2 regions of the Paenibacillus rhizovicinus genome follow, and region 2 is predicted to be linked to the other one. Evidence: riboswitches for the same ligand, from Rfam matches in the RefSeq annotation. Region 2 holds a riboswitch; the other holds the start of a gene.
What was found. Region 2 has a riboswitch for cyclic di-AMP ahead of GZH47_RS07845 (3D domain-containing protein). Riboswitches for the same ligand answer to the same signal wherever they lie in the genome.

Region 1 (15,324 bases), 1.9 Mb from region 2:
GCCGCGAACTTTCTCTGATCCGTGAGCCTCTCACCGTTCAGTCGTAAAGTTCGCCGCCCAGGTATGCATCCTACCCTGGTCGCGAACTTCTCTGATCCGTGAGCCTCTCTCACGGTTCAGTCGTAAAGTTCGCTGCTCGGGTATGCATCCTACCCTCAGTATGCCCGCGCCCGCCGAAATTTAACGGTTATATTTGGCCATGGTACGCTCGAACGGATTGGTGAGCGCAAACTCTATCGCGTCGCAGCTCTCTTCCACCATCAGCTTCAATAGCTCGCCCTCGCTCTTGGGAAAATTAGAAAGTACGTAGTCCGAGATGATCATTCCGTTCTGCGGCCGCGAAATGCCCAGCCGAATCCGGTTAAAAGTCTGCGTGCCGGTATGTTGAATAATGGACTTAATCCCGTTGTGCCCTCCTGCGCTGCCTTGATAGCGGAGCCGAATGCGGCCGGTTTCCGTATCGAGATCGTCATAGACGACGATGGCATCCTCCAGATCGGCTTTGAAATAATCCATAAACCCGCGTACCGTCTCGCCCGACAAGTTCATATACGTCATCGGCTTGATTAGCGCTACCTTCGTTCCTGCAACGTTTCCTTCGCCAATCAGCGCCTTGCATTTGCTTTGCGTAACCGAGATGCCCCACCGTTTGGCGAGGACGTCCACGACCATGAACCCGACATTATGCCTTGTCCCTTGATAAGCGGTACCGGGGTTGCCGAGACCTACGATCCATTTCATGCTGCTATCGTCAACTCCTGTTCAAAATGAATACGGCTGTTGCCATCCGGGATCCGAGAATCTTCTGGCATCTTGGACCCTTTTAAAAAATAGTTCCCGCCCATGCAACGAATGTTCGTTCCAAATGGTCATATGTATAGTGGCGGCGGACTGCCGAACTTCGTATGCAAAGGGGCGTTTATTCGATGTATGAAAACGGACAACTGATCTTCGACGATTGCCATTTTCAAGATCACTTTGATTGCCAAGTGCCCGTGCAGGTCTATTGGGGCAAAGAGCATCATGACATCGGCTTCGTCGATGAGGTCAGTTCATCGTACATCAAGATGAATAATATTTTCTACAGCCGCAAGCGATTTACCTTCGTCTCCAGGCCCGGCTACTGAAAAAAAGTAAAGGGGCTGCGCCGGCAGCCCCGTTTTGTTGCTCTAAAGTAAAGCAGGAACGATATCGTTCGTTCTTTTCATCTCGCTTACGTCGATGTATGGACTTCCATCTTCGCTTCATGCGACCGCTCTGCGGCTGCTTCGGCCTCTCCGTCTGCCTCTGCCGCTTCTTCGGCGGTCAGGTCTTTCTGCGGCATGAGGATCGTCACGATGACCTGATCGGCATCCAGCCGGGTCGTCACGCCCGAAGGCAGCTTCAAATCCCCGACCAGCAAGTTCTCCCCGATGCCCAAGCTCGAGACATCGACTTCGATCGACTCCGGAATTCCGCCCGGCAAGCAATGAATTTCCAGCTCATGCAGCATCGCTTGCAGGATACCGCCCTCGCGTACGCCCGTAGAGTCGCCAACCATATCCAAACGGACCATCGTTTTAACTTCTTGATTCATATTCACTTGATGGAAATCGACATGGAGCACGGTTCGTGACAGCGGCTCGCGTTGTACCTCCGTCAGCATGACGGGCTGTTTGCCCGCGCCGGGGATATCGAGCTCCAGCAAGGCATGCGGATGGGAGCGAAGCAGCGAGGACAGCTCCTTCTCGTTCACCGCCACATTCAGCGGCTTGCTAAGCTGTGTTCCATATACAACGCCGGGCACTCTGCCCTTCATCCTCATGTTCCGCAATTCGCCCTGTGTGCCAGTCTTCCGTTCTTCAGCTTGAAACGGGATTGCCATTGTGGAAACCTCCTTGTACAATTCGATTTCCATATATTCATACCCAATCCGCCCCGGAATTAAACGAATACGCGATCATGACGGCCTGCCATTCGGCTGCATGGAACGAGCTGCGACCATATTCAGACCAGGTCGGCAAGCCCCGGCTGCTTCCCTCTCAGCCCATGTCCACACAAGCAGATGCAGATGCAAAAAGAACCCCGGGTTATTGGAACGCCCCGGGGCCCTCGAACTAGAACTTAAATGATTCGGCTATAGCAGCCGATTAGTTTTGGGATTTCGCATCTTTCTTCACTTTAGCCCGTCCGCGCAGCTTCTCGGCATACCCCGGCTTATTGACCTGGCGCTCGCGCGCAATGGCCACATCGTTCTCCGGCACGTCATGCGTAATCGTGGAGCCCGCCACGACATAAGCGCCGTCGCCGATCTTGACCGGTGCGATCAGGTTTACGTTGCTGCCGACAAACGCGTTGTCGCCGATTTCCGTGAGCGACTTGTTATAGCCGTCGTAATTGACCGTAATAGCGCCACAACCGATGTTGACGTCTTTGCCGACCTTCGCGTCGCCGACATAGCTCAAATGCGATACTTTCGTCCCGTTGCCCAGCTCCGCGTTTTTGATCTCGACGAAATCGCCGATCTTAACGCCGATGCCGAGCTTAGAGCCTGGACGGAGATACGCGTACGGTCCGACGGAACACTCGTCGCCAATCTCGGCTTCCGCAGAAACGGCATGCTTCACTGTGACGCCGTTGCCGATTGTCGTATCGGCAATATCCGCATTCGGGCCGATAACGCAATCTTCCCCGATCACCGTCGCGCCCCGCAGCACCGTACCCGGATAGATAACGGTATCCGACCCGATCACAACGTCCGCTTCAATATATGTCGCTGCCGGATCGATAATCGTAACGCCGCCGATTTGATGCTTGCGCACGATGCGTGCGCGCATCAGCGCTTCTGCTTCGCCAAGACCGACGCGGTCGTTGACGCCAATGCCTTCGGCAAAGTCAGGCGTGCAATAGGCGCCTACGGTTTCTCCGGCGTTCTTCAGGATTTCCATGACGTCCGTCAAATAGAATTCGCCCTGCGCGTTATGGTTCGTTACTTTAGCGAGCGCCTGGAACAGCTTCTTATTATCGAAACAGTACATGCCCGTATTGATTTCCGTAATCTCCGCCTGCTCCGGCGTGCAATCCTTCTGCTCGACGATGCGCAGCACGTTGCCGGCATCATCGCGAATGATGCGGCCAAGGCCCTGCGGATTCGGCACGACTGCCGTCAGTACGGTTGCTGCCGAACGCGTTCCCGTATGAATGCTCAGCAGTGACTGAATCGTCTCCGAAGTCACAAGCGGCGTATCGCCGTACAGGATGACCGTCGTGCCTTCTTCTTCGCCTAGCAGCGGCTCCGCTTGCTGAACCGCATGCCCGGTGCCCAGCTGTTGTTCCTGGAGTACGATCTCTACGCCGGCTCCAAGATAGGAACGAACCGTCTCTGCGCCATGCCCGACAACGACGACCGTGCGCTCGCAAGCGGCATCCTTCACCGTTTGAAGCACATGCGCCACCATCGGTTTACCGCACACGGGATGCAATACTTTATATAGTTTGGATTTCATGCGTTTTCCTTGACCTGCCGCAAGGACGATAGCCATTACTTTCACGAATGTCCCTCCACCCTGAGCCAATCTACGGCTCATATTAATGCTCTACTGAATATAGCGTATCACAGGGCAAAAGAAAAGAGAGCCAAATGGCTCTCTTCCTTACTACCCCAATATTCCCATTAAGCGCCTTCTTCAATAACTTCTTCTTCCGTGGCCGCACGCTCGTACTCAGCGAGTACGGCAGCTTGAATCTTCTCCCGTGTCGTCGAAGAGATCGGATGTGCGATATCCCGGAACTCTCCATCCGGCGTACGCTTGCTTGGCATTGCCACGAACATACCATTGTTTCCGTCTATCACACGAATATCGTGAACGACAAACTCATTGTCAATGGTAATGGAGGCGATGGCCTTCATGCGACCTTCGGAATTTACTCGGCGGAGTCTAACATCGGTAATTTGCATCTGTGTTCACCACCTTTGCCTATCGAAGACTTGGTGTATACTTCCACATTACGATGCGAATTCCTTCATGATTCTGGAAAATACATGGTTAGTTTTTAAATATTTTTTCAAATGAAAGATTATTCTATTTTATTCGACTTATATCGATACGATAAGCTCAATTTCGACAAGCACGTCCTTCGGAAGCCGCGCCACTTCTACGGTTGAGCGTGCAGGCTTATGGTCGCCGAAATAAGAAGCGTAAATGGCATTCAATGCTGCGAACTGGTTCATGTCTTTAATGAAAACGGTCGCTTTGACCGTATCGGAGAGCGTTGCTCCCGCTTCTGCCAGAACTGCCTCAAGATTACGGAACACTTGATGCGTTTGTTCCTCGATGCCGCCCTCAATCAGCGTGCCGTCGGCATTCAATGGAATTTGACCGGACGTAAAGAGCAGGTTGCCCAGCTTAATCGCTTGCGAATAGGGCCCGATCGCCGCAGGCGCGTTCGTTGTCGAGATCATTTGCGGTTGTTGTTTCGTCATGTACATAGCCTCCGTTATTTCTCTAGTCGATTGAAATAGTTGCCTGGAATGACCGTAGTCTGCTTCGTCTTCAAATCCACGGCCGTCAGACTAGCAAGTGAGACGTAGTCCTCTAGCAGCCGCTCCTCGGTATCGAGCTCGCCGGATTCCACGAATACGCCAACGCCGGCGACCTTCGCATTGAATTCATAGAGCAAATCCATCATGCCCTGAATCGTACCGCCCGCTTTCATGAAATCATCCACGATCAGCACGCGCGCTCCTTCTTTGAGCGCGCGGCGGGCCAGCGACATCGTTTGGATGCGCTTATTGGAGCCCGAGACGTAGTTGATGCTGACGGCGGAGCCTTCCGTTACCTTATTATCCCTGCGAACGATGACGACCGGCAAATTCATGCACGCAGCCGTTGCATAGGCCAGCGGAATGCCTTTGGTCTCCACGGTCATGATTACATCGATCTCCGCGTGCGCGAAAGCCGTCGCGAACATGCGGCCAACGTCCGCGAGCAGTCCCGGCTGCCCCAGCATATCCGTCATATATAAATAACCGCCGGCAAGCACGCGCTCTGGCTGCTCCAGCTGGCGGCAAATGCCGTTCATTATTGTGAGCGCCTCTGCGTCAGCCATCTTCGGCGTATATTTCACGCCGCCGGCCGCGCCTGCAAGCGTATGAAGCTCGCCAAGCCCTTCCTCTTCGAACACTTCTTTAATAATCGCCAAATCTTCACTGATGGACGACTTGGCAGATTGATAGCGATCTGCAAATGCTGTTAGAGAAATTAACGTATGGGGGCGCGTAAGTAAGTACTGCGTCATCTCAACTAACCTTGCACTGCGTTTTAATTTCTTCAAACCGTACTCCCCCCATGCTAAATCCGAATAATATAAAGTCAATATACCATTTTCATACGGATTTAATCAAGGTTTACGTCGGCTTTATGTCAGCATTCTTACCACGTAAACTTCTTTGCAAAATCCGCGCAGTCCATTATAAATCCTGGACACCTTCGCTTCCTTACTCACAAGTCCGAAAACGGTCGGCCCGCTGCCTGACATGAGCACGCCGTCCGCGCCCAGCCGCTGCATGATCTCCTTCATTTGCAAGACTTCCGGATACAGCTGCAGCGTAACGGTCTCCAGCACATTGCCGAGATGCGAGCACACGTCCATGAACGATCCGTTTGCAATCGCTTCCACCATGTCTTTCGTCGAAGGATGCTTTTTCAGCTCGGAAGCCCGCAATTTTCCGTAAACATCGGCCGTCGAGACATTGATCGGCGGCTTCGCAAGAATGACCCAGCATTGCGGCGGATTCGGAATGCGTTCCAGCTTCTCCCCGCGTCCGCGCGCTATGGCCGTACCCCCTGTCACGCAGAACGGCACATCGGAGCCGAGTTCCGCGCCAAGCGTGCAGAGCTCGTCCTCAGAGATGCCGAGCTGCCACAACCGGTTTAATCCGCGCAGCGTAGCGGCTGCATCGCTGCTGCCGCCCGCTAAGCCCGCCGCTACCGGGATATTTTTGTCCAAATGAATATATACGCCCTTACGAACGTTATAACGATCCTTAATAAGCCTGGCTGCTTGGAAAGCCAGGTTCTTCTCGTCCAACGGTATGTATCCTGCCTGGCTTGATATAAAGATGGAATCGCTTTGCAGCTCCTCCATTTCAAGACGGTCGGCCAAATCGACCATGGTCATGATCATTTCGACTTCGTGAAAACCGTCCTCGCGCTTGCGCATCACATCCAAGAGCAAATTGATCTTGGCCGGCGCCTTCTCATAGATCTTCATGTTCGATTCACCCGTCCATTATCATTAAACTTCACATATTATAACAAAAGGTCATAAGAAAAGCTAAGATGTCGGCGAGTTTGCTGCTGCATCCTCTCCATCTTAGCTGATTGATCCCGTCATTATACGTCATTATTGAACCATGTGAGGTGAATGGTGCTGCGCGTTGGCAATGGCTTGCTGCATATATGGCGGAATGGTCGATGCGGCCGATCCTGAATTAGGCTGTGCGGCAGCGGCATAGGAGCGCCCTGCGTTATTGTTATTGCCCGGCATCGGTGCCCGGTAGCTCTGCGCCGGCGGCTGTGCTTGCGCTGCCTGCTGCGCCTGATGCTGCTTCGCTGCGGCCTGCTCTGCGATCTGGATCGCGCGTTTCACCATATTGCCGGCATCCTTCGCTTTAATGCCGCCCCAGCCCTCTTTCTGAACCGTGTCATAGAACCCAAGATCCTTGGCCAACTCGTTCTTTAACTGCTCGCTCATCGTACCGCGTCGTCTTCGGGACATGTTGTCGTCTCCTCCTAGGAATCGTCATGGTACTGTTAGTATGGTTGTTTTCCCCGATCTCATTCGAGTCAGGCCGTTAGACGACTACCGTTACCCGCGCAAAAAAAATGCAAGCAACCCAAACGCCTTCGCGCTTGCTGTTGCCCGCATCTTACAAGAAATCAAACATTTTGTTTGTTTGTTACTGTATATAGGTAATGCGTACCTGACCATCGTCGCTGTCAACCATCACTTCAACGGATGCCGTCAAAATATCGGCGTAGCTGTAGGACACACGCTTGAATGCATGCTGCTCCTGATCAAGTCTGACAATAAATACAGAAGGGTAGATTTCTTCTAATACACCGGTCCGTTCAATAGTCTTTCGACGACCACCGTTTGCACGAAGACGTATTTTGGAGCCGACATGGGTTTCCAAACTGCGTTTAATCTCCAATAGCGCATTTTTAGCCATTGTGCACTACCACCTCTTTCCTTGTCCATTATAACCAAGGTCAGGTGATTTGTCAAAAAAATTTAATTATAACAGCGGTTTTAATAAATTGTCAATAAAAAAAATCTTTATTTTTTCGATCCCATGTCTATTTTATCCCGGCTGCAACAACTTATACCGTCGCCTTCACGCCCGTCAATGTACGGGGTTTCGGAAGGCCTACCCGATATTTGCCTAGTGTCTCGATACCGCCGACTCCGTCGATGCCGCTGATCGTCCCATGAATCACGTCCGTCAAGTTGATCGTTTCGCGAATCGGCGTGTAGCTTGCTTTAATCGCCACGTATACGGGGTCTAGCGCGTGAATGAGCACGCGGCCAGGAGAACTCGCGAAATTCGATCCGGACTGCAGCAGCGCCTCGTAATGCGACTGGCAAGCGCCCGCTACAATAATAAGACCGTCCCGGTTCCGCTCGTAATCCCGCGCAATTCGAACCGCATCCACGAAATTTTGCGAATTTTTGTAGGATGCCAAATTGCTCAGATCGTTCTGCTCGCGGTTCTTCAGCACGCCGTCATGACCGGTAATCACGATCACGTCCGGTTGGATCTGCGGAAGCAGCCGATATACGGCATCGGCCATTTGTGACTCATGCACGAATAAGCCATGGGCAGGAACGCGCATTTGCGTGTACAGCTGCATGCTCTTCTTCATATAATTACTGTCGCCATCCAAATGCAGCACTCTGCCAGGCACCTCGAAGAAAGGCTGGTTCTGGTTTTGCGCCCGCAGCAGCTCCCGCTGAATGATTTGCTGCTCGCGCTCCTCCTGCATCCGCTGCGTCGATTCTCCGGCCTTGAGCCGAGCTTGCCGGATGGCAACCGGCAAATCGCCGTCCTTAACGACCGATAAATCGACTATGGGTGCATCTGCAAGCAGACGATAGTCCGTACCCTTCAGAATAGCTGTTTGCTGATCGATTGTCGCAACACGAAAAAGGACGTCCCCGCCGTAGGATTTGCGGACGACCAGGTCCCCTTGCATCATGGGCAAATCACCTCTTCGTCTATCCTATGGGGAGACGCCCCTGATGGTGCGCTTCTTTATCATGTTTTGCGGAGGAAGAAGAAACGACTGCTCGCCCTTTAAACAACGCATTAGCCTCTTCCTTCGCCTTCCCTGCTGATCTCAAGCCTCTAGGCCTATGCGGGCAGGCCTGCTTGCCGCAGCGCATGAGCGAGCGCGGCGAATTCCGCCAGCGACAGCGTCTCGCCGCGGCGGGACGGGTCAATGCCGCAGCCCTCCAGCAAGGGCCCCAGCAGCTCGCGATTAGCTTTGCCGACATACGCGGTCAAATTGTTGGCGATCGTCTTCCGCCGCTGCGCGAAGCAAGCCTGTACGGTGCGGAAGAAGAACGCTTCGTCCTCCACCTCGACGGCCGGCTTGTCCCGCAGCGCCAGCTTAATAACCGCCGAATCGACATTCGGCTGCGGAATAAACACCGTATGCGGCACGATACAGACCAGCTCCGGCTCGCAGTAATACTGCACGGCGACGCTGAGGCTGCCGTACTCCTTGCCGCCCGGCTTCGCGGCCATGCGCTGCGCAACTTCCTTCTGAATCATGACGACGATGTTCTCGAGCGGCAGCTTTTCCTCCAGCAGCTTCATTAGAATCGGCGTCGTCACGTAATAAGGCAAATTCGCCACGACGCTAACGCCGGTTAGTCCTGCGAACTGCTTCTCCATCAGCTCCCGCAGATCGAGCTTCAGTACGTCTCCGTGCTCGACATGCACGTTCGGCGTATCCGACAGCACATCCCGCAGAATCGGAATCAGCCGGTTGTCGATCTCAATCGCCGTAACGCGTCCCGCTTCGGAAGCGAGCTGCTGCGTCAGCGCTCCGATGCCCGGGCCGATTTCAAGCGCGCCTTTCGTTTCGTCCAGCTCTGCAGCACCGACGATTTTACGCAATATATTTTGATCGATCAGGAAGTTCTGTCCGAGGCTCTTCTTGAACGTGAAGCCGTATTTGGCGATAATGTCCTTCGTGCGCTTAGGCGAGCTGATATCCACTGTCGCTTTAGATCCTTCTGTCATGCTGTTTATTCTCCTTCGCTCTCCATCGTTTGCAGCGCGCGCTGGAATTCTTCCCGCGTAATCCGGAACGTAGAGCATCGTTTAAAAAACTGTTTGCCATTGGCATACCCGATTCCGAGCAGATTGCCCATCTTCAGCCTGCGCTCCGCCGCTTGCGGGTGGACGAGCAGACCGGCCTGCATGAGATCTTCCATCGTGACCTCCGCCAATGCGCCAGTCCCTTCGGCAGCTTCTGTCCGCAAATTCGCCAGTGCGTGGCGTATCGCTTCCGGAGAAGCGTTCTCGACGCCGATATCTCCCTTATAGAGGGCCTCCGACTGCGGCAGGAACGCGTGCTTGCAGCCCGGAATGCGCTGCGCGACGATTTTGCGTATCCGCTCGCCCGCATGGTCGGGATCCGTGAATATAATAACGCCCCGCCGCTGCTGCGCCAGCTCGATTCGTTTCAGCACGGCCTCGCCGATAGCGGAACCGCCTGTTTCAATCGTCTCGGCCGCAACGGCACGCTTGATGGCCACCGTATCGTCCTTGCCTTCGACGACAATGATTTCCTTGATCATGGACGCCCATACCTTCCTTTCAAACCAAACATTCGAATCAGACAAACATGCAAAAAGAAGAGGCAGCGCCTCTCCTTATCATGGCATATTTAAGCATGAATTACGATATGAATGAAGAAGAAACGGTTATCGCTGCCTTTGCATACAGCGCAGCCTGTTCCTTCCTCACAGAGCTAATCAAATGACTGCACGAACCGGGTTTCTATAGAGACTCCGGCTTTTTCGGTCCCAGCACGTATACCGTGTAGCCCCGTTTCCGTCCGAAGCGATTCGCATAAGACTCGCTCTCGAAATACACGTCGATCTTATTGCCTTTGACGGCACTGCCCGTATCTTCAGCCCGGCGGAAGCCTATGCCTTCAATATAGACCCACCAGCCGATAGGAATGATCTTCGGATCGACTGCAATCGTACGACCTTCCGTAACATACGTACCCGATGCGGTAATGCCGTATTCCGGATGGCCCTTCGCTTTGCCCGTCGATGCAACGCCGGCAGAGTAAGCCGTCAGCGTGACGTTCTTAATCACTCTCTTCGCGCTGAACGTAACGCCCCGCTTCGTCATCGTGGACGATTGGGACTTGGCGGACAGCACAGCTACTTTCGGCTCGGGTTTCTTCGTTCCGACCGAGACCACCTGATTCACCGCCGGCTGCGGCGTCAGTTTCTCGACGAGCGATTGCGAAACGAGTACGCCGTCGGCAAAGACCGTCTCGTAACGTTTGACGACTTTACCTTGCTTGCCCGGCTGGACAAGCTTTTGTTTTCCGAGCTCGAGTTTCTCGTCGTTCTTCTTCACGACCGTGAATGGAACGTCGTAAGTCGTCTCGGAGTATTTTTTGTCGATCCGCGTGACCGTGATGGTCATATTGGGTTCTAGCGCAGCCGTTAGCGAAGGGAATACCTTATCTTGACCGCGAACCTCTATATCAGCCTGATCGATCGCCGCCTGTACAGTTCTCTCTGTCGTGTACAACGTCTTTGCTTTGCCATCAGCCTTAACAACAAGCGGTACCGCCTGATCGATGATGATCCGGTCGCCGTCGCTTATTCCGCCATCCAGCGGCATCGACACCTTATCGTGCGTGCCAATAGTTATGGCTTGTTCATCCAGTAGGCGTTGAAGGACCCATTGTTTCGTGGAGACAATGGTTTCTCGTCCATTCAATACTACGGAGACATGCTTGTCAGCCGTTCCGTACAACAACACCAAAAACATGAAAGTCATAGCGATTGAGATCATGGCGCTTAGCACAATTAAACGCACGTTCTCATGCTTCCATCGCAATGCGAAAGACATGCTGGATGATCGTTTCCCATGGGTGTCCTTAAGCTGGAGTGCTCCCACTTCTTCGGTCCTCCTTACATAGCCCCGCCGCCTTGTTATGCATGATAATAGACGCGACTATAAAGTATTAGCGTGCTTAGCACGCATTTTCCATATTCCTCCCCGGCTTGCGACCTCCACGATACACCCTATGTCGTCAGTTTACGCATTATTCAAACAAAAAGAAGCCCGACGACAGAGGATCTGTTTCGTGGCTTCCATTAGAAAATGGGAGCATGGATTGCATGCACGAGGTTGATCTCTCTTATAGACGCTTGCGAGGTTAGCTGTCGGATTCGGGCGTGAGAGTCGCCCTATTCGCTCGGGAAGCGAAAACTTCATGCATCCCACTGCGAAATTCACCCCAAGAAGATTTTCAATGTCTCTGCTGTCCGCTATGATACGAACAGTTTCAACAATTGGTTCCCCCGCTCTCCGTTTGCCGGAGATTAAGCGATTAATTGGAAAACGAATACATCTTTTGTAGCTCTGAAATGAATGATACAGTCTAGCGCTGCACATTGTAAAGAACTGATTAATGACGATTTTAGTGAATTCCAAGGAAAAATCCGTGAAAATCAAGCGATTTTCTGATCAAAAATCATTTTTATCACCGGATTTCTCCTAAATGCTTACTTTCAGTCTCGTTTTCATGAGATTCCAAAACATCTCTTTGCATTTTCGCTCGTAATTTCCCCAATTTCTTCTAAAGATTTGCTTAAAATATCCGCCATCGTATTTGCTACAAGACGGACGAAAGCCGATTCATTTCGCTTTCCGCGATGGGGATGAGGAGCCAGATAAGGGGCATCGGTTTCGATCAGCAGCCGGTCCAGCGGCACCTTAGCCATGACCTCTTTCGGTACCCTCGCATTCTGAAATGTAAGCGGTCCCCCGAAGGAAATATAGAAGTTCATATCGAGGCATTGTTTCGCCGTTTCCCAGCTGCCGGAATAGCAATGCATCACCCCGCCAACTTCGCTGGCTCCCTCCTCCCGGAGAATCCGCACGACATCTTCATGCGCGTCGCGGTTATGAATGACGATTGGCTTGCGTTTCTCTTTGGCAAGAGCGATCTGCTGCCGGAAAACGCGCTGCTGAACGTCCTTCGGCGACGTATCCCAATGATAATCGAGACCGATTTCACCGATGGCCACGACCTTGGGATGATCGCATAATGAAGCGATCCAGTCCAGATCCTCCGGCTGCATATCAATGCTGTCGACGGGATGCCAACCGATGGCTGCATAGATGAATGGATACTTCTCGGCAAGCGCGATCGTCGTAGGGATGGTCTCCCGGTTAAAGCCGACATTGATCAGCTTCTGTACGCCGTCTGCTAATGCTCTTTCAATAACCTCTTCGCGATCTTCGTCGAATTTATGCGAGTCTAAATGCGTATGCGTGTCGATTAACATAACGTTGAACGTAACCCCTTTCTACATTAAAGCAAATAATTCGCGTATATTCGCGGGCAGCCGGTGCGCTGATTCAAGCAGCGGCTCTTCCGGGTAATACAAGTGATACTTCCCTTGATGGATGCCTGTAATGGAGCGGACAATATCGGAACGTCGAGAGATTTCCGACAAATGGTCCTCTCCCGACAGCAGCAGAATCGGCGGTTTTTCTTCTTTATCCGCACGCTTCGTCGAGCCCGGACGATAAACATGGTAGGGCATGTCATACGGAAAGTCAATTTCCAGGTGATATTCCGGATGGAGGCCAATGGCGCTGAACTGGTTTCGGATTTCCTGCCACAGCTTCTCGTCCGGCTGATCCATCGTAATGTACTTGTAGAGCCTGCGGTCTAAGAAGCGATGGCATAAGTCAGACAGCACGGCGTCCGCTTCGTTTGCCCATGCGGAGAAGGCGGTCTGAACAAGCGCTTCGTCAAGCGCCAGGTAATCTCTAATATCGATTGTCCCGGAAATCAGCTTCTCGAGCGGTGACATCATCCATTTGAAGGTATAGCCACCCCCGTGAAGTTCCTTGGCCCTGCGAAATATTTGCCTGAGGATAATTTCCGAGCTTCGCGTCACCGGGTGAAAATAAACCTGCCAATACATTTGATAACGAGACATGAGATAGTCCTCGACGGCGTGCATCCCGCTTTCCTTGACGACGATCCGTCCCTGATGCGGCCTTAGAACCCGCAATATCCGCTCCAAATCAAAGGTACCGTAATTAACCCCCGTGAAATAAGCATCCCGAAGCAAATAATCCATGCGGTCCGCATCCATTTGACTCGATACTAAGGAGACTACGATCGGTTCATGATAGGTTTTGCAGATCACCGCAGCGACCCGTTCGGGGTACGAAGGATCGAATTGACGAAGGACTTGATTGATCTCGGTATCTTCGAGTAGAATACGGCAGGTCCAAGATTCATGGTGCGCGTCAAACACGTCTTCAATAGAATGGGAGAACGGGCCATGTCCGATATCATGAAGCAGCGAGGCGCATAGGGCGACGAGCTTTTCTTCTTTCGGCCAGCCGGCGTAACCGCTTCGCTCGAATTGGGAAATAATTTTTCGGGTTATTTCGTAAACGCCGAGAGAATGAGAGAATCGGCTGTGCTCGGCTCCGTGAAAAGTCAGATACGAAGTTCCCAATTGCCGGATACGGCGCAAGCGTTGGAATTCACGCGTATTGATTAAATCCCAGATCAACTGATCTTGCACATAAATGTATTTGTGAACCGGATCCTTGAATACTTTTTCTTCGGGAAGACGTTCCTTGGATTGTCCATCAGCCATTTTACACACTCTCCCATCGTTCGTTATTTCGACATAATTGTCGAACAATTGTCGAATTGTGTCACATTTCTATTTCCAATATGTACGGCGTTGTTGTACTATATTAAGTATATTTGAATGCTTTACTGTAGAGAAATTGTGGCTGTTACTGCTCTTGTTCGCCATGGAGAGCGTGTTGACTATTATGGGAAACGTTGGTATTATTAAGACATAAATTGATAGAATTTTGTCGAATCGTGGCGACTGAACAATATGAAAGGGGAATGATAGTTATGATGAAATCTACTGGTATCGTTCGCAAAGTTGATGAGCTCGGTCGCGTCGTTATTCCAATTGAATTGCGCCGCACGTTGGGCATCGGAGAGAAGGATGCACTGGAAATTTACGTAGACGGCGAACGGATCATGCTGAAGAAATACGAGCCTGCTTGTATCTTCTGCGGAAACGCCGAAAACGTCGCTTATTTTAAAGGAAAAATCGTCTGCAATGTTTGTTTGACGGAAATGCCAACTCCTATTACAAAATAAGAGACAAAACGAATTTTATAGGTTATAATGATATTATCCAATTTGTTAATTCTAACCTTTTTCATACTCCTTGATGCCTCCCTGGGCCAATATGGCCAGGGGGGTCTTTTTTTATTTCTTCATGACTTCATTATAAACATCCCGCTTCTGAAGCCCTCGATCTACGGCCGTCCTTTTAATCGCGTCCTTACGGTCATCGTTTTGCGCCTCATAATGAGCCACATGCTCTTCCACGCTGAGCGAAGTCCACCATGAACCCTCTTCCTGCTGCGCAGCTGCTGCTTCAAGGGCGCTGATCCCTGCAATAACCAGGCAGTACTCGCCAATGGGTGGATGCTCCTCTAACCAAGCCATGCACTCCGTGATTGTACCGCGGACGATTTCTTCATGCCGTTTGGTCAGCTCGCGGACCATCGCGATTCTCCTATCTCCCCATAATTCCAGCATCACGGGCAGCGTCTTGGCAATGCGATGCGGCGACTCATAGCAGATCAGGGTCTCTTCCTGCCGCTGCAGCTTATTCAACCAAGCGGTAAGCGGCTTGCGATCGCGCGGCGGGAAACCCGCGAAGAGAAACCGCTCCGTCGGCAGGCCGGAGACGATGAGCGCCGATAATGCCGCATTCGCGCCCGGAATCGGCACGACGGCCAGCCCCCGCTCTGCTGCCGCGGCTGCCAAGTCCGCCCCCGGATCCGAAATCGCCGGCAGTCCCGCATCGCTTACGAGCGCAATAGACTGACCGGACTCCAGTAATCGAATCAGCTCCGGCCCGCTTGCATCCTTATTATGCTCATGATAACTGACAAGCCGAGCATTGATTTCAAAGTGGGCCAGCAGCTTCCGGGTCTGTCTCGTATCCTCC
Region 2 (15,324 bases):
CGCCGTATCGTATCCGGTCACGGCCAAGCCGTCTTTATTGATCAGCGTATTCAAAATAAAGTCCGCCTGTTTCTGAATCATTTCCTTGGCTGCGGCGCCTTGCTCGGTCTTCAAGCCTTCCGCTGCTTCGCCGCTGGCATAGCCGACAGGCAGCCCGTCGATGGCGCGTTCGAACATCCGCAGCGCTTCGATCGTATAGCCGGCCTCGAACGTATCGACCTCCGTGCCTTGCTTGTCGCCGTTAGACTCCGTCACGAATGCGCCGGCTTTATCGTTCCAATGGCGATTCTTCACATTGTCGAACACGGATAGCAATACGTCGCGCGTAACCGTGTATGGATCCGTGGAGGCGATATCGTTGCTGTCGTCCGCATCCACGTTGACTGCCGGCGCGGCAGGGAACGGATCGCCGTCGAACACGCGGGCAAACGCCGGATTGCGGTTCGGATTCGCCGTACGCTGATCGGTCATGCCGAAAAATTCCGACGTCGGCCAGAGCATCAGCCATTGATCCTGCAGCAAGCTGCGGTCATCGCTGACTTTAAGGCTCTTCGCAGCGGTGAAGTCCTTGTCGCCGTTCTCTTCCACGTCGACCGCATGCGGCAAATAGCCGCCTTGCGCGTTCGCCAGCGTTCCAATGTTCTTGTTCGCCGGATTGTAGAACAGATTATCGCGGACATACAGCAGCTTGTTCCACACCTCGTCGGTCAAAATCATCCCCTGCATGCCGTCGACCGAGCTGACGCCCAGCTTCAAGCCTTGATCGTCTTCCGAACCTTCTTTGGCCGTGGAAGCATCCACTTCCTCGTCGCTCTTCGCATCGTGCAGGTTGCCCAGGAAATCGCCTGCCCACAGGGATTGCTTCAGCATCGTACCGCCATAGGCGGCGGGAATCAGCTGTTTCTTCATTTTATCGCGGTTCCAGCGAAGGGAAGCGAAGTTCACTTGGTAATTCGGGATATAAGCACCGTCTTCGCCGTCGGCGAATTTGGCGGTGTCCACGTCTTGATTGTATTCCGGGTCGCCCGATGCGTATTCGATGAAGGTCGGGAACATATTCTGCTGAATGTCCTCCGCCGGTTGACCGACGCTCTCGGCCATATGCTGGAAGCGCGAAGCGAGCAGTTCATTGTTGGACACGCCTGCTTGTTTCGCTTCCTCCGCCGTTGCCGGGCCGTTCGCCAAGTGAAGGCCCAGACCGGACTTCTCGACGACTTCGTACATCGCCTCTTCGGAATATTCATAGGATTCGATGCCGGCCTTGTAGTCGAAGGCAGTCGGCTGATCGATTTTGCCGGCGTCCAATACGTCGAGATCGACGCCGAGCGATTCCGCTAGCGGTTCGCCGGAAAGTTCGAATTCCGCATAAGCGAACATGTTGCCCGCCGTATCGAAGTTGTAATCCGATACTTTCACGTGCACGTCGTTGTCGTCGCAGGCCGTCAAAGCTACTGAGCAAGCCAGCAGGGCGGATATCGCTGCGGCTCCCGTCGTTCTCTTGCTCCAATTCATTTGAAGAAGTCCCCTAACTTATAAAAGAGTGGTGTACGTTCCCGAGTTATCAATAATGAGAATCATTATCACACAAAGCGAATTCTACTCCCTTTTCATTATGTTGGCAATGGTTTTTTTACTGATTGTCCGATTTGCCATAAAGTTTGTCCTGCCGGTTAACAAGCCTGCATAGCTTATAGTTAGCGGCGTTGTCTGACGGCGTATGTCGCTGCCGATTATGATTTCGATTCCGAAGGGGAGCGGCTGTTGCCATGCATGAATTCCAACATATTTTCATCAGCATCATTATAGAAGCTTTTCCGTTCATTCTGCTGGGCGTCCTCGTCTCGGCCGTGCTCCAAGTTTTCGTCTCGGATCGGCTCATCGCGCAGCTGACTCCGCGCAATCCGATCGCCGGCGTGCTGTTCGGAAGCCTGCTCGGCTTGCTGCTCCCCCTTTGCGAATGCGGCATGATACCCATCGTGCGCAGGCTCATTCGCAAAGGCATGCCCGCCTATATCGGCATGGTCTTCATATTCGCGGGGCCGATTATCAATCCGATCGTATTCGTCTCGACGTTCAATGCGTTCAGAGCCGAGCCTTCGATTGCCTACGCCCGAATGGGGCTGGCTTTTGCCGTATGCATACTGCTCGGAATGGTCCTCTACGCCTTCATGAAACGGAATCCCCTCAAGCTCGGTCTGCAGTCTTTCGTATCGCAAGGCTCGCGGCTGCCAGACGACGACAACTACCAATATAATCACGGACATGTGAACGGCGGGATTCAAGACCGCATCCAGGCGACGTTCACGCATGCTTCTGAGGAATTGTTCGATATCGGCAAATATTTGATCATCGGCGCATTCATCACCGCGCTCGCGCAGTCCGCGCTTGACCCTTCGCTGCTCCATCAAGTCAGCGGTTCGCCCGCGCTGGCGTCGCTCTTCATGATGGCGGCCGGATTCGTGCTCTCGCTCTGTTCGACCTCGGATGCCTTCGTCGCCTCGTCGCTGCACGGCATCTTCGGTCCCGGAGCGCTGCTCGCTTTCCTCGTCTTCGGCCCCATGGTCGATGTCAAAAGCCTGCTGCTGCTCTTCGCCGCCTTCCGCAGCAAGATCGTTGTCGTCATCGTCGCTTTTCTGATCGCCGCGGTATGGATCGGTTCGATGCTTACGGAGAAGCTCGTATTCGGAATCTGAGGAGGAGCAGCCTTGATTACCCTGTCGACAAAACAACGCAGAAACATCGTTCATCATCTCATCCGATGCGGCATCCTTGGCGCGTTCGGACTCTATATCGTCTATCTCGCCCGCACGGGCACGCTCGTCCTGTTCGTCGAACCGAACCTTGCCGTCCCGGTTAAACTGTCCGCCATCGGCCTGTTTGCGACCGCTATCTATCAGTTCCAATCCGCCGTTCAGGAATGGCAGGGCATCGAAGCGGCCGCATGCGACTGTAACCACGAGCCGCCCCGTTCGCTGCTGGCCAACTTGGTGGTGTATACTTTGTTTCTGCTCCCGCTCGCAATCGGGATCATCTTCTAAACTGGAAAAAAATACATGTCCTGAAAGCGCGATATTTCGCATAAACGCTTCCAGCGTATCCATACTAAGGGTACAAAAGGAGGTGATTACGATGGCTTCCAACAACTCTCTGGTCGTCCCCCACGCACATGCGGCGCTCGATCAAATGAAGTATGAAGTAGCGCGCGAAATCGGTATCGCTATTCCCCAAGACGGATATTACGGCGACATGGCAACTCGCGACGCAGGCGCAATCGGCGGCAACATTACGCGCAGACTCGTGCAAATGGCTGAAATGCAACTTGCAGGCAGAGCTTCCCGTTAAGGCAAAGCAATGACTCTCCAGGCGGCACACGATGCCCGACAAAGAAAAAGCTGCCCCTGCGAGCCGAGGCAGCTTCTTTGCTATGTTTCAAGGCGTTTCACGCAGCGCCTGTTGACCGTATTTCGGCGTATAGCGGAACATGTTCGCCAGGTTGTAATTGCTTTCGAACAGGATGCTTGCGGACCAAGTACCGGAGCGGACGGAGAAATCATACAGAATCTCGCCATGCGTCCAATTCCGCTTTAACTTGATGGAATCGACGGCCATTTGCCGGAATGCTTGAACTTGTTCGCGGGTCATGCCCTGTTCCGATTGTCCAATACGGCCGTTCTTGCTCTCGATGGGATTGTGGCGAACGCCATATTTCCCGACAACGTTATTCCGAATTTGAATGATGACCGTTCCCGCTAAAGAATGAAGCAGTTCTTCTTCCAATTGTTTAAATACGAAATCAACTTGCCGAGCCAATGTCATTGCATCGAGTTCCATCTGTCTCCTGCCTCCGCTACCTAATTTAGGATTTATTTTCCAGTTCATCCTACAGACCCATTATAGGACAGACCTTACCAGCTTACAACTATTTTTTTACAAAAACCTTACAGTTTTTTGGTTCTTTCGACATCTACTCCGCTCGCCCCTTCGGTTCTTTCGACACATTGCGATCGGATAGGACCAATATAGACAAAAAACAACGCGATGATATAATAGGATTATTCCAAAAATAGGGGGAAAGCAGGATGCAATGGTTCTCTGCATTATCGGTTCGGAATAAGCTGCTAACAGGCTGCTATGCGATCGTAGCCATCTTTTCAATTGCGCTTATACTTGGTTTGCTCCTTACGGGCGGCAGCATTCTTCTAGGCCTCTCCATAATGGTCATTATGGCAATTATCACCTATCCTTTAGCCGGCGTAATAGAGAGAGCGCTTACATCCTCCATTCAAGACATGACATCCATTGCGTTCAGCATTTCCAAAGGCGACTTTACGCAGCGGGTCGATGCCGCTTCTACCGCTTCGCTCGGCGAGCTCGGCCATTCGTTCAACAGCATGGTGGACAAGCTGCGCGATATCCTCAAAGAAACCTCGACCATCTCCAGAGTCGTGAACGATACGAGCCGCAGCATCTTCGATAAGAACGTCGCGCTCAAGCAAGTGATGCAGCAGGTTGCTTCCTCGGCCGGCGAGCTCGCTACGGGCGCAAACGAAATCTCCGAGGACGTCTCCGATATGGCGGAATCCATCCGCGAGATCGAAGATAAAGTAAGCGCATATACCTACTCGACCAAAGAGATGAATCAGCGTTCGGAGCAGACCCTGAGCCTCGTTTCCCGCGGCAGGCAGGCGGTCGAAAGCCAGTCGCAAGGGATGAACCGCAACGTGGAAGCGACTTCCCAAGTTGCCTCCGCCATCGAAGATCTGGCGAAGAAGGCGCAAGGCATCTCTTCCATCACGCGCACGATTTCGGATTTGGCCGAACAGACCAACCTGCTGTCGCTCAACGCTTCCATCGAAGCGGCGCGCGCAGGCGAGCACGGCCGGGGCTTTGCGGTCGTCGCGCAGGAGGTGCGCAAGCTTGCCGAGGAATCCACTTCGTCCACGAAAGAGGTATTCACGCTCGTCCGCGACATCGATGCCGGCGTACAGCAAGCGATCCAGAACATCAAGGTCAACGAAGAAGTCGTACATATGCAGCTGCAGATGCTGCACGACTCGGAACATATTTTCACGGAAATCGTGACAAGCGTCGAATTCATAACCACCCAAATCGCCCAGTTCTCTCGCGAAAGCGATGCGATGCTGGAGAGCGCCCGCAAAATCTCCGGCTCCATCCAGAGTATCTCCGCCATCACGCAGCAATCCGCGGCAGGCACGGAGCAAGTGTCGGCTTCCATGAACGAACATATCGGATCCGTTCAAGCCGTCGTCGAAGAGACCGAGAAAATGCAGCAAATCGTCATGCAGCTGCAGCGCACGATGTCCATCTTCAAAATCTGATTACATAGCGCAAGAAAAGCCGCTCTCGGTTGAACCGAGGCGGCTTTTTCATTTTGTGCTGCAGCTTTAGCAGTCCTTGAACTACTTGGAGCTTTTACTTTATAGGCCTTTAGCGTATTCGTATCCGACCGACTGCAGGAAGGCGCGCGCCAGCACGGCATGGCCGGCTTGGTTAGGATGCACGCGGTCCCATGCGAGCGTCCCGGAATACAGATGCTCCAGCACGCGGTTAAACGCTTCCTGCGTATCGATGAACAGCGTATCGTATTTGGCGGCGATCCGTTTGACCGCGGCGCCGTACAGATCCATCTGCGCCCGCATCCGGTCGTTCGGATTCGGCTCGATGAAGAACGGCGTCATGAGGACGAGTCCCTTCAGCCGCGGCAGCGTGCTTGCGACAAGCGCCTCCAGCTTCTCTTCATACTCTTCCAGCAAGACATGCGATTCCCTCATCGTCGGAGAATCGAATTGACGCCAAACGTCATTCGTTCCGATCATGATGGACAGCCAGTCCGGTTTCAAGTCCAGAACGTCGGTCTGCCAGCGCGCCTCGAGATCGCGGACCGTGTTGCCGCTAGTCCCAATATTCACGACGCGGATGCCGAGCTCCGGGTATGTCGATGTGAGCAGCGCATCCACGACGCCTACATAGCCTCTGCCGATCGCGTTAAACAGTCCTTCGCCGACAGGTCTTGCACGTTCGCAATCCGTAATGGAGTCGCCGATCATGACCAGCTTCTCGTTTTTGCCAATACGCATCGATGCGTACCTCCTCTTAGTATTCTCCCAGGAAGAACTGAATCGTCTTGTCATTAAATCCCGGTAAGCCCTCATGTCCGAAATCCGGATAGATTTCCAGCCGCTTCGGCGCGGTGATCTTATTGTAGGCCGCAAACTGCGTGGACGGCGGACAGATGGTGTCCATCAAGCCGACAGCCATCATAACCTCGCCTTGAATCCGGTTAGCCAGATGCTGAATGTCGATGTAGCCAAGCTTCGTGAAAATCTCATCTTCGCGCACATGCTGCGGATCGAAGTGACGGAAGAACGTTTTCAATTCCGAATACGCATCCTTCGCCAAATCCATTTCCCACACGCGGCGATAATCGCTGAGGAATGGGAAGACAGGCGCAAGCTTCTTGATTCTCGGCTCAAGCGAGGCGCAAGCGATCGTGAGCGCTCCGCCCTGCGATCCGCCCATCGCGTATACGCGCTCCGGATCGACTTCCGGGCTGTCGATGGCGATTCCGGCCAATTGCGCGCAGTCCAAGAAGATGTGACGGAACAGCAGATTGTCCGGATGGCCGTCCAACCCGCGGATAATATGGCCGTTCAGCGTGTTCCCGATAACGCCGCCCGTATCCTCGGAAGAGCCGCCTTGCCCCCGGCAGTCGAGCGAGAAGATGGAGAAGCCGAGCGAAACGATACTTAGTTTATCTGCCCATTCTCCCGCATTGCCGGAGTAACCATGAAACTGCACGACGGCCGGATGCGGCTGCTGCGAATGGCGCGGTCTGGCATATTTGGCATGAATGCGTGCGCCTTTGACGCCCGTGAAATAAAGATCGAAACATTCGGCTGTCGGTGTTTGGAACGCGCTTGGCACGAGTTCGATCGCAGGGTCCAGGCCCCGCATTTCGGTCAGCGCCCGTTCCCAGTAAGCATCGAAGTCGGAAGGTTTCGGATTGATTCCTGAATACGCTTGCAAGTCTTTCAGCGGCATATCGATTGTTGGCATCTGCTCTCCCCTTCTCATACATGATTCCTTATTATGTTACGTTCTAAGGACGGGCGCTGTAAAGTGCCGATCTGGACTTTTTGTTGAATGTTCGGCGCGATTGAGGGCAAAATGACATCATCAAAGGTGAAACGGCAGTCGACGGTCCAAAGGCGGCGCAGCGCGTTTCATTCCGGTGAAATATAAGCTTATATGTAAGCTTCGCACTTATAAAGACTTGTATTTCGAGGAGGGAAGAATATGCGGATGTTTCGGGGACCGCGGAAAGCGCTGCTGCTCGCGCTGGCATGGACGCTATTGTCCTCCGGTTCTGCGGACGCGTCGTTACAGGGAGGGGCCGTACGCGTACGGGCCGCATCGGATCCCCCTGCTGGCAGCAGCCAGGGCCAGAGCCAGCACAAGCTTCAAAGGCTGCAGCTTCCCGCCGAGCCCTCAGTCGATGAGAACGCCTTCTCTGCCCAGACGCGCAAGCGCAAGAAGCGAAATCGCGCCAAGCCGATATCCTGGGTCGCCCTGCAGCAGCAGTATCCAGGCTCCTTCGTGATTTGGGGACCCCGGCGCTACCGCCGAGTCGCGCTCACGTTCGATGACGTGCCCGATCCCAGATATACGCCGCAAGTGCTTGAAACGCTTGCCCGCTATAAAGTGAGGGCCACCTTCTTCGTCGTCGGCCAGCGAGCGGCAGCCCATCCCGCTCTTGTGCGCCGCATGGTCAGGGAAGGCCATATCGTCGGCAATCATTCCTTGAATCATCCCGTCTTCTCCAGAATCTCGCTTTATGCCATGCAGCAGCAAATTTCACGAACGGATTGGACGCTTCGGCCCCTCGTCGGCTACAGCCCGCGTTTCGTTCGTCCGCCTTACGGCGAAATCGTGCCTGCACAGGTAGAATGGCTGAGAAGCCAGGGATACACGGTCGTGAACTGGGATGTCGATTCCCAGGATTGGCGCAGCTTGGACAGCCAGTCCATCTTGATTAATATCCGCAGAACGCTGCAGCCGGGCTCCATCATTCTGCAGCATGCCGGCGGGGGCGAGGGACAAGATCTGTCCGGAACCATTGCCGCACTGCCGCGGCTGATCAAATTGCTGCGCAGCAAAGGCTACGTTATCGTCACGTTGCCCGAGCTGCTCGGACGGCCAGCCGGACGCAAGCTCCAATGAAAGCGAACAACGGCAGCCCGCCGGGGCTGCCGTTGTTCGTTTTGCTATTCGTATGACTCATCATGAACGTTCGATAAATTATGGCTGTCGTCTTAGCCGGTAATACGCGGCTAATTAAGAATAAACACTTTGACGTTCTGGAATCCGAACGCGCTTGCCGACTTCTGGGATTGCGGAACGAAAATATCGATCCGGTTACCGTTGATCGCGCTGCCTTGATCGGTTGCCACGGCCATCATTCCGCCGGACGGAAGTCCATTGTAATCATAGCCTGTAATGTACACTTTGCTGCCCATTGGAATGACGTCCGGATCGACCGCGATCGTTCCAAGCTTCAACGGGTTTCCAAAGTAGTCGACCGGTCCCCAGCCGTTCTCCGAGGCCGCGGCCGTATAGGCGCTTGCTTTTACCTGCATGACGTCCGTGTACACGTACGACTTGCCGTTGACGCTCACGTGATCGAGCTCAGGCTTCTTCGCCGCGACTCTCTTGGCCGTCTTTGCTTGTGCCTGTTTCGATGCCGTCTTCTTCGTCTGCTTGGCGGTCGTTTTCACCGCGGTTTTCGCGACTTTCTTAGCTGCCTTCGGCGCTTCAGGCGATTTTGCTTCAGCCGCTACGGCTTTTGGAGCCGGTTTGACGGCTTCCATTTTCTTTGCTGCCGCCGGCTTCTCCTTGGTCGCGATCGGCCCTTCGACCCGCGCGGATGCTGCATGGGCGGAATCAGGAATAACGAGCTGCAGCCCTTCGTAGATGTTGGCCGCGTCCACGAATGGATTGGCTTGCATGAGCGAATTGACCGTTACGCCGAACTTGTTCGACAGTTTCCAGAACGTATCCTCTTCATTCGCCTTGTACATGGCCTGCGCGTTCGCCGCGTGCGTCTGCGTGAGAATGGCAATGCCGAGCACCGCCGTTGCAATGCCCTTCTTCCAGATGTGATTCATGTTGTCGATTGCCTCCTTTGATTTACGTCATAGACCGAGTAAACAAATCTATCACGTCATCGCGAAGATGACCGAACCGCTGACAGAAGCGGAGCAAAGAAGTCGTCGTCGCATGCGGCCTGCGAGGTTAGTTGTCGGATTCGGATTGAGGAGTTCAACCCTACGCACGTAGAAGTGCGATTCACCCCAGCGCCAAGGCGCGGTGAACCCGTCATGTGATGGTCATCAGATGACGGGAACGGAGCTATTAAGCTCCAAAAGATCCCCCGTACGAGTATCGTTTCGGCTCGCGTTATAGAATAACATAGCAATGTTGCCAAACCTACCGGTAAATTCGACCACTCGGCATGTTTTAACCATTTTTAGGAAGGGAAATCGTGACCGTCGTCCCTTTGCCGGCGTGACTGGAAATGTTGATTTTACCATGATGGCCTTCAATGATGCGGTAACAAACCATCAGGCCGAGCCCGGTTCCGCTCTCCTTCGTCGTGAAGAACGGGCCGCCGAGCAAAGGCAGCTGTTCCTTGGGGATTCCGATGCCTTGGTCCGTAATGGACACGGTAATGTTACGGGATCCGGATGACTTGAGCACAATCGAGACGGTGCCGCCTTTCGGCATCGCTTCAATCGCGTTCTTGAGCACGTTGACGAACACCTGCTTGAGCTGGTTCTCCTCGCACAGCAGCATGGCCGAATCCACGTTGTACGCGGCTTTGAGCTCTACGTTATTCATAATGGCCTGCGTCTCCAGCAGCGTCAGCACGCTCTGGATGATCTTGATCAGGTCGTGTTGGCGGAACTGATTGGCTTGCGGCTTCGCGAGCGCCATGAATTCCTGCACGATGGAATTAATCCGGTCCAATTCAACGAGCATAATATCGAAATAATCGTGATAGCTGTCGATTCGGGTCTTCAGAAACTTGGAGAATCCGATAAGTGACGTGAGCGGATTGCGGATCTCATGGGCAATGCCCGCCGCCATTTGGCCGACAACCGACAGCTTCTCCGACTGGATTAGCGCTTCTTCTTCCTTCTTGCGGTCGCGAATATCGCGAAACACGCTCTGGATGACCGTCCCTCTGCCGGGGTAGTGGCGGATTCGAATGCTGGAGGCCTCGACATCGATGACTTCGCCGGAGACGCTGATCAGCTTCGATTCCGCGAAATCGCTCGGCTCATCCGTTTCGAACACCTTCTTGAGCCGCCTTCTCGCTTGCTCGCGGCAGTCAGGATGTACGTAGCGGCGCACTTCGGGATTCGCGAGCAAATCCGCCTCCGTCAAGCCCAGCAAACGCAAGCCCGCTTGATTCGTGAATAGAACCGTTTCGCCGTCATGGACGAAGATAGGTTCGGGCAAATATTTAATCAACCGCTGATAGCTCATGGAATCCGGTCCCAGCTCGCTTACTGCTTCCTTCGCCGCGGCTATCTTCAATTCGAGCTTCCGTTTCACCGTTAAAGCAAGCAAGCGATTGCAATAGATGGCTTTCCGCCTCATGTCCCAACCTCCGAAACGATTCTACTTGATGAATTCGCTTTCGTCAGGCCAATCCCTTCGGCATTAAAAACAATTAATTTTGTTTCAAACTGGTTTCGCGGTCATTCCGCGCGTCATAATGGCAATCCCGTCCTTGAAGATCGGCAGCACCCGCAATAATAAACTTTCAGTCGGTTCCGAATGCCCCGTATACGTGCTAACGAAGCCCTGCACGTAATAAAAGAGCACGCGTGCGCGGTTCGTCACCGCTTCTTCGTCTTCGCTGCCGCTATCCGCCAGATCCGGACCGACGACAAGCTGCAGCGCCTGCCTCAAATGCGCGAATATGCGATTGCGGATCACATTGAGTTCGAGCGCCGGGGCCGGGTCGTCCACCCGCACGGAGCCCGTCATGAACAGAACCGTCTGCAGACTGCCGTTGCGTAAGCAGAACGCGACAAACCGATTGCAGACCGCCACGAGCCGATCGAACGGCGTCCCGGCTTGATTCGCCATCTCCGTCAGAAATGCGTCCTCCAGCTCAAGCAGCGACGGAATGGCGATTTGCTGCAGCAGTTCCTCCTTGTTCTTGAAATATAAATAAATCGCCGTATGCGAGCAGCCGGCCTGCTTGGCGATTTCGCGCATCGTCACGTGCAAATAGCCTTTCTCGGCGAACAGTTCCGCGGCGGACTGCCGGATCGCGGTCTTCATGTCTTCCGTCATTTGTTTGCGCTTCGAAATCATTGCGAATTCAGCCCCTTTATTTAGTAACCAATGGTTACATAATAAGCGAAGGCGGCCGCTATGTAAAGAAAAGCGGCCCCGTAAGGGCCGCTTTATGCGTCTGCGATGCGGATTAGGAAGTGAATTCCTGTACCCATTCGCCGTTATAGTAAGCAACGCCGATCTTGCCGTAGTGGCTGCCTAAGATGTTCGCTTTATGTCCCGCGCTGTTCATCCACGCCGTCATGACTTCCTGCGGCGTTTGTTGTCCCTTGGCAATATTCTCGCCTGCGTAAGAATAAGCGACGCCGTAGGCACGCATCATATCAAATGGCGATCCGTACGTCGGGGAATTATGATCGAAATAATTGTTCGCATACATATCCTTCGCTTTATCCAGCGCGACTTTCGTCAGCAGCGTATCGGATTTCAGCGCGGACAGGCCCGCTTTGGCGCGTTCCTTGTTCACGAGCGTCACCACTTGCGCGGCGAACGTGCTTTTATCCGCCGTGTTCGTCGTCGTGCCCGATCCCGTCGTTCCGCCGGATGTCGAACCGCCGGCGCTTGTTACGGGAACTTTCACCGTCATGCCTGCCCAAATCACGTTCGGGTTCGCAATGGATGGATTCGCAGCGATCAACGCGCTTAGGCTGACTCCGTATTTCTTGGCGATCAGGTACATCGTATCGCTGTTCGTCACTTTATACGATACGGAAGTATTCACGGAGGCTGCTTCTGCTTTCTGCAGTGTTGCTCCTGCTCCGAGAACGATTAAACTTGCTGCGAGTACGCTTGCGACACCTGTTCGAATTGGTTGCATCTTCATGAAAATCCTCCTCATGTGTTCGATATGTGACCGTCTGTCTTTCCGACGCCACCCATGGTAACACGTGAGAATCGTCATTTCATCTCATAAAATCTTCCACTCTGAATTTCCTAAGGCTCCCTAACGCTCGAGAAACCGGCGAATTTCCCGGCTTAAATCATGCTTGGATTCTGATACAGGAAGTGCTGCAGCACTTCATCGTCAACGTAATCCAGGCTGTCCGCCTTCTTCAAATTGCAGTCCGCGCAAGCGCATACGCAGTTCGCCGGCGTCGATAAGCCGCCCTTCGATTTCGGCATCACATGGTCGATGGTATCGCCGAAATTTCCGCAGTAGCGGCAAATATAATCATCCCGCTGCAGCACGAGCAGACGGAAATCCGTCTTGGTGTACAGCTTGTGAATGAGTCCGGGATGAATGATGCCCGCCGCGCCTTCCTCCACCATGCGGACGGCCATTTCCATCGGAATTTCCGTCGACCAGCGCTTGCCCGTTTCGCGTTTGCCGCGAAGCCGGATCATTCCGCGGCCGCGGTCGTTCAACATGGAAGTCTTGAAGGAGAAGCTGCCTTTGACGGGGATAATGATCCGGTCCGGAGGCCGCACGACGGCCGACTCCGCCTCGCTTGCTTCCGCTGCCGGCTTCCGTTTCGCGGATTTGCCATTGCCGCGGCGGCGTTTACGTTTGCGTTTGCGCGGAGACGCCGACGGTTCATGGCCGGCATGCTCTTCTGTTGGCGTTTCTTCCACTTCTTCGGATGCCTGCGGCACTTCGGCGGCATCCTTCGGTTCCTGCGTATCCGGACGCCGCAAATCCGTTTGCTTCTTCCTCTTGCGGCGGCGTTTGCGCTTCGGCTTCGACGGCACCGCGGCTATTGCAGCTGCAGGCTCGTCCGCTTCGGCCGGCATGTCCGCCGGCCCGTCTGCCGGCTCGTCGGCCGTATCCGCAATCTCTAGGAAGTCCGCTTCATCCTGCTTGTCCTCGCGGCGCAGGTCTGCCTGCTTCTTCTTCCTGCGGCGGCGCTTGCGGCTTGGTTTCGGCACAGCCGTGCCGGTCTCGCCTTCCGTCGGCGGCATTCCCTGCTCGGAAGCAGCCGCCATTACGGCCTCGACCGAACGATCCGTAACGCCTGCCGCTGCCGGCGGATCCGCGATCCGTTTGCGCTTGCGCAGGCAAGTCCGGCAAGTTCCGCGCCTGCTGCTGCTTCCCGACCGTTTCGTAAAGGCGGAGAGCGGCTTCTCCTGACCGCAGGCCGTGCATGGTTTCAACTCGATCATCATGCTTTCGCTCCGTTCTCATCGTTCATATCAAAAGTCCGTGCAGCTTCCGGAACTGCTCCGGCGTCATGCCCTCCGCTTTGCCGAATGCCGCAATAAAGTGACTCGAATCCCGGTAGCCCGACAATTGGGCGATTTCTTTAATGGACAGCTTATTATCGCCGAAACTCATCATCTCTTTAGACTTAATGATGCGAAGCCGAATCAAATAAGCGTATGCCGTAATGCCGAAAGCTTGCCGAAACAGCGAATTCAAGTACCGCGGACTGATCTCAAGCTGCTCCGCCATGTCCGGAAGTCCAATTTCCGGATCCCCGTAGTGTTCGTCAAGCCAGTGCAGCAGCGGGTCTAATTTCTCCAAATATTGATAGACCGAAGAGCGTCCGCCCTTCTGCCCGTATATTTTGATCATGGTCAAGAATCGATACAGCGCCGCCGAGGCGTTGAGGCCCGTCCGATCGTCGTCCTTCTTGATCTGCTCGATCATGCCGAGAAGCTGCGATGTAATCGGCGCGTCTTCGTTCCAATGCAGCCATTCCGTATGGCGAATGCCTAGCGATGCCAGCATCGAAGCTGCCAGCTCCCCGCCGAACGTAACGTACAGCGTGGACCATTTCTTCCCGCCTTTGGCCGCGTAAGAATGGGGAACGCCCGGAAACAGCATGGATCCGCTGCCTGCCGGGAGGGAATAACGGCGCCCGTTGAGCAGGAACTCGCCTTCGCCTTCGATCGTTTGCAGCCAGTGAAAATTCGGGTAGCCCTTCGTGCGATCTATAGATTCCTGTTCCGGATTAAAGCCGATGCTATCCATATAGAGCGGCAGGTCATATTCGCCAAGCGTGAACATATAGCGGCTCATATGCCCGTTGATCACGATTTTCTTATGCCCTTCCAGCTGTTCCATATTATCATATCCTGCCAATCGTATTTTAAATATCCATCAGCTTCAGCTTACCATAAAATCTGCCTATTATCACTATTCATGCCAAAGGAAGCCGAGCGGAACCGAAAGCCGTACAGCTGCCCAAAATGTTATATGGTTTGGTTCTCAGTCCCAACGCTACCCGGCGTGATTACCCTCGCGGCGGCGGCGTCCTGATCGTGGGGCAACTTGCTTGATCTTCCTCGTCCCGTATCGCATAGCCCTTTTTGCCGCTGAACATATTAGTGGTTAGAAAGGAGCTTGATACTCATGAAAAGATTTTTCGGAACGCTGCTCGGATTAGTGCTGGCTTTTGGCGTAGGTGCAATCATCTATAACTCCGTTCGCGACACATCGCCGAACGGCACGTACCACTCGGCCAGCAAAGAGGGGCATCGCATCAGAACGAATACCGTCGACCGTCTGCCGATGAACAGCTTGAACGCGCGGACTGACAACAACGGCATCATTCGCAATGATCGGGGCACTGGCAGCTACAACGCAGGCAGCTACAATTCCTACAATTCCTACAATTACGACGGCACGATGCGCGCGAAGACGCTGAACAACATCAATCTCAATCCGTTGAACGATTGGCTGCGTCAGATGTATCCCGGTTCCGCGAATTACTACAATGGCACTACCGGCAACACCACCGGAAACGCAGGCAATTACAACGGCGGCACGGGCAATACAGGCAATACGGGTAATACCGGTTCTTACAACCCAGGCAATACGGGGAACGCAGGCAACACTGGCACGGGTACTGGCGTAGGCACAGGTACTGGGGCTGGTGCCGGTACGGGAGTCAATTCCAACATCGCCAATCAAATCTTGGCAAAAGTGAATGCGGAACGTGCCAAAGCAGGCGTTCAAGCGCTGACGCTCAGCACTAGCTTGAACAAAGTAGC

Region 1: it holds a riboswitch for cyclic di-AMP, as region 2 does, so the genes downstream of both, GZH47_RS16060 (resuscitation-promoting factor) here and GZH47_RS07845 (3D domain-containing protein) in region 2, are expected to answer to the same signal.

What each region holds. Positions count from the first base shown of each region.
Region 1 covers NZ_CP048286.1:3,578,726-3,594,049, forward strand. The annotation lists gene pth (aminoacyl-tRNA hydrolase) at 181-741, opposite strand; gene GZH47_RS16000 (hypothetical protein) at 927-1,127, shown strand; gene GZH47_RS16005 (50S ribosomal protein L25) at 1,214-1,864, opposite strand; gene glmU (bifunctional UDP-N-acetylglucosamine diphosphorylase/glucosamine-1-phosphate N-acetyltransferase GlmU) at 2,130-3,530, opposite strand; gene spoVG (septation regulator SpoVG) at 3,653-3,937, opposite strand; gene GZH47_RS16020 (RidA family protein) at 4,076-4,462, opposite strand; gene purR (pur operon repressor) at 4,477-5,313, opposite strand; gene ispE (4-(cytidine 5'-diphospho)-2-C-methyl-D-erythritol kinase) at 5,398-6,252, opposite strand; partial or broken gene GZH47_RS16035 (small, acid-soluble spore protein, alpha/beta type) at 6,586-6,759, opposite strand; gene veg (biofilm formation stimulator Veg) at 6,941-7,213, opposite strand; gene yabG (sporulation peptidase YabG) at 7,365-8,240, opposite strand; gene rsmA (16S rRNA (adenine(1518)-N(6)/adenine(1519)-N(6))-dimethyltransferase RsmA) at 8,396-9,292, opposite strand; gene rnmV (ribonuclease M5) at 9,298-9,852, opposite strand; gene GZH47_RS16060 (resuscitation-promoting factor) at 10,055-11,200, opposite strand; cyclic di-AMP (ydaO/yuaA leader) riboswitch at 11,437-11,645, opposite strand; gene GZH47_RS16065 (TatD family hydrolase) at 11,830-12,597, opposite strand; gene GZH47_RS16070 (HD domain-containing protein) at 12,619-13,935, opposite strand; gene GZH47_RS16075 (AbrB/MazE/SpoVT family DNA-binding domain-containing protein) at 14,208-14,462, shown strand; gene rsmI (16S rRNA (cytidine(1402)-2'-O)-methyltransferase) at 14,574-15,324, opposite strand, start outside.
Region 2 covers NZ_CP048286.1:1,682,580-1,697,903, forward strand. The annotation lists gene GZH47_RS07800 (hypothetical protein) at 1-1,512, opposite strand, end outside; gene GZH47_RS07805 (permease) at 1,767-2,693, shown strand; gene GZH47_RS07810 (DUF1980 domain-containing protein) at 2,706-3,038, shown strand; gene GZH47_RS07815 (alpha/beta-type small acid-soluble spore protein) at 3,130-3,342, shown strand; gene GZH47_RS07820 (O-methyltransferase) at 3,430-3,831, opposite strand; gene GZH47_RS07825 (methyl-accepting chemotaxis protein) at 4,080-5,339, shown strand; gene GZH47_RS07830 (SGNH/GDSL hydrolase family protein) at 5,439-6,098, opposite strand; gene GZH47_RS07835 (acetylxylan esterase) at 6,115-7,077, opposite strand; gene GZH47_RS07840 (polysaccharide deacetylase family protein) at 7,318-8,241, shown strand; gene GZH47_RS07845 (3D domain-containing protein) at 8,352-9,185, opposite strand; cyclic di-AMP (ydaO/yuaA leader) riboswitch at 9,288-9,483, opposite strand; gene GZH47_RS07850 (ATP-binding protein) at 9,538-10,683, opposite strand; gene GZH47_RS07855 (TetR/AcrR family transcriptional regulator) at 10,768-11,409, opposite strand; gene GZH47_RS07860 (CAP domain-containing protein) at 11,522-12,214, opposite strand; gene GZH47_RS07865 (HNH endonuclease) at 12,367-13,494, opposite strand; gene GZH47_RS07870 (AraC family transcriptional regulator) at 13,517-14,395, opposite strand; gene GZH47_RS07875 (CAP domain-containing protein) at 14,684-15,324, shown strand, end outside.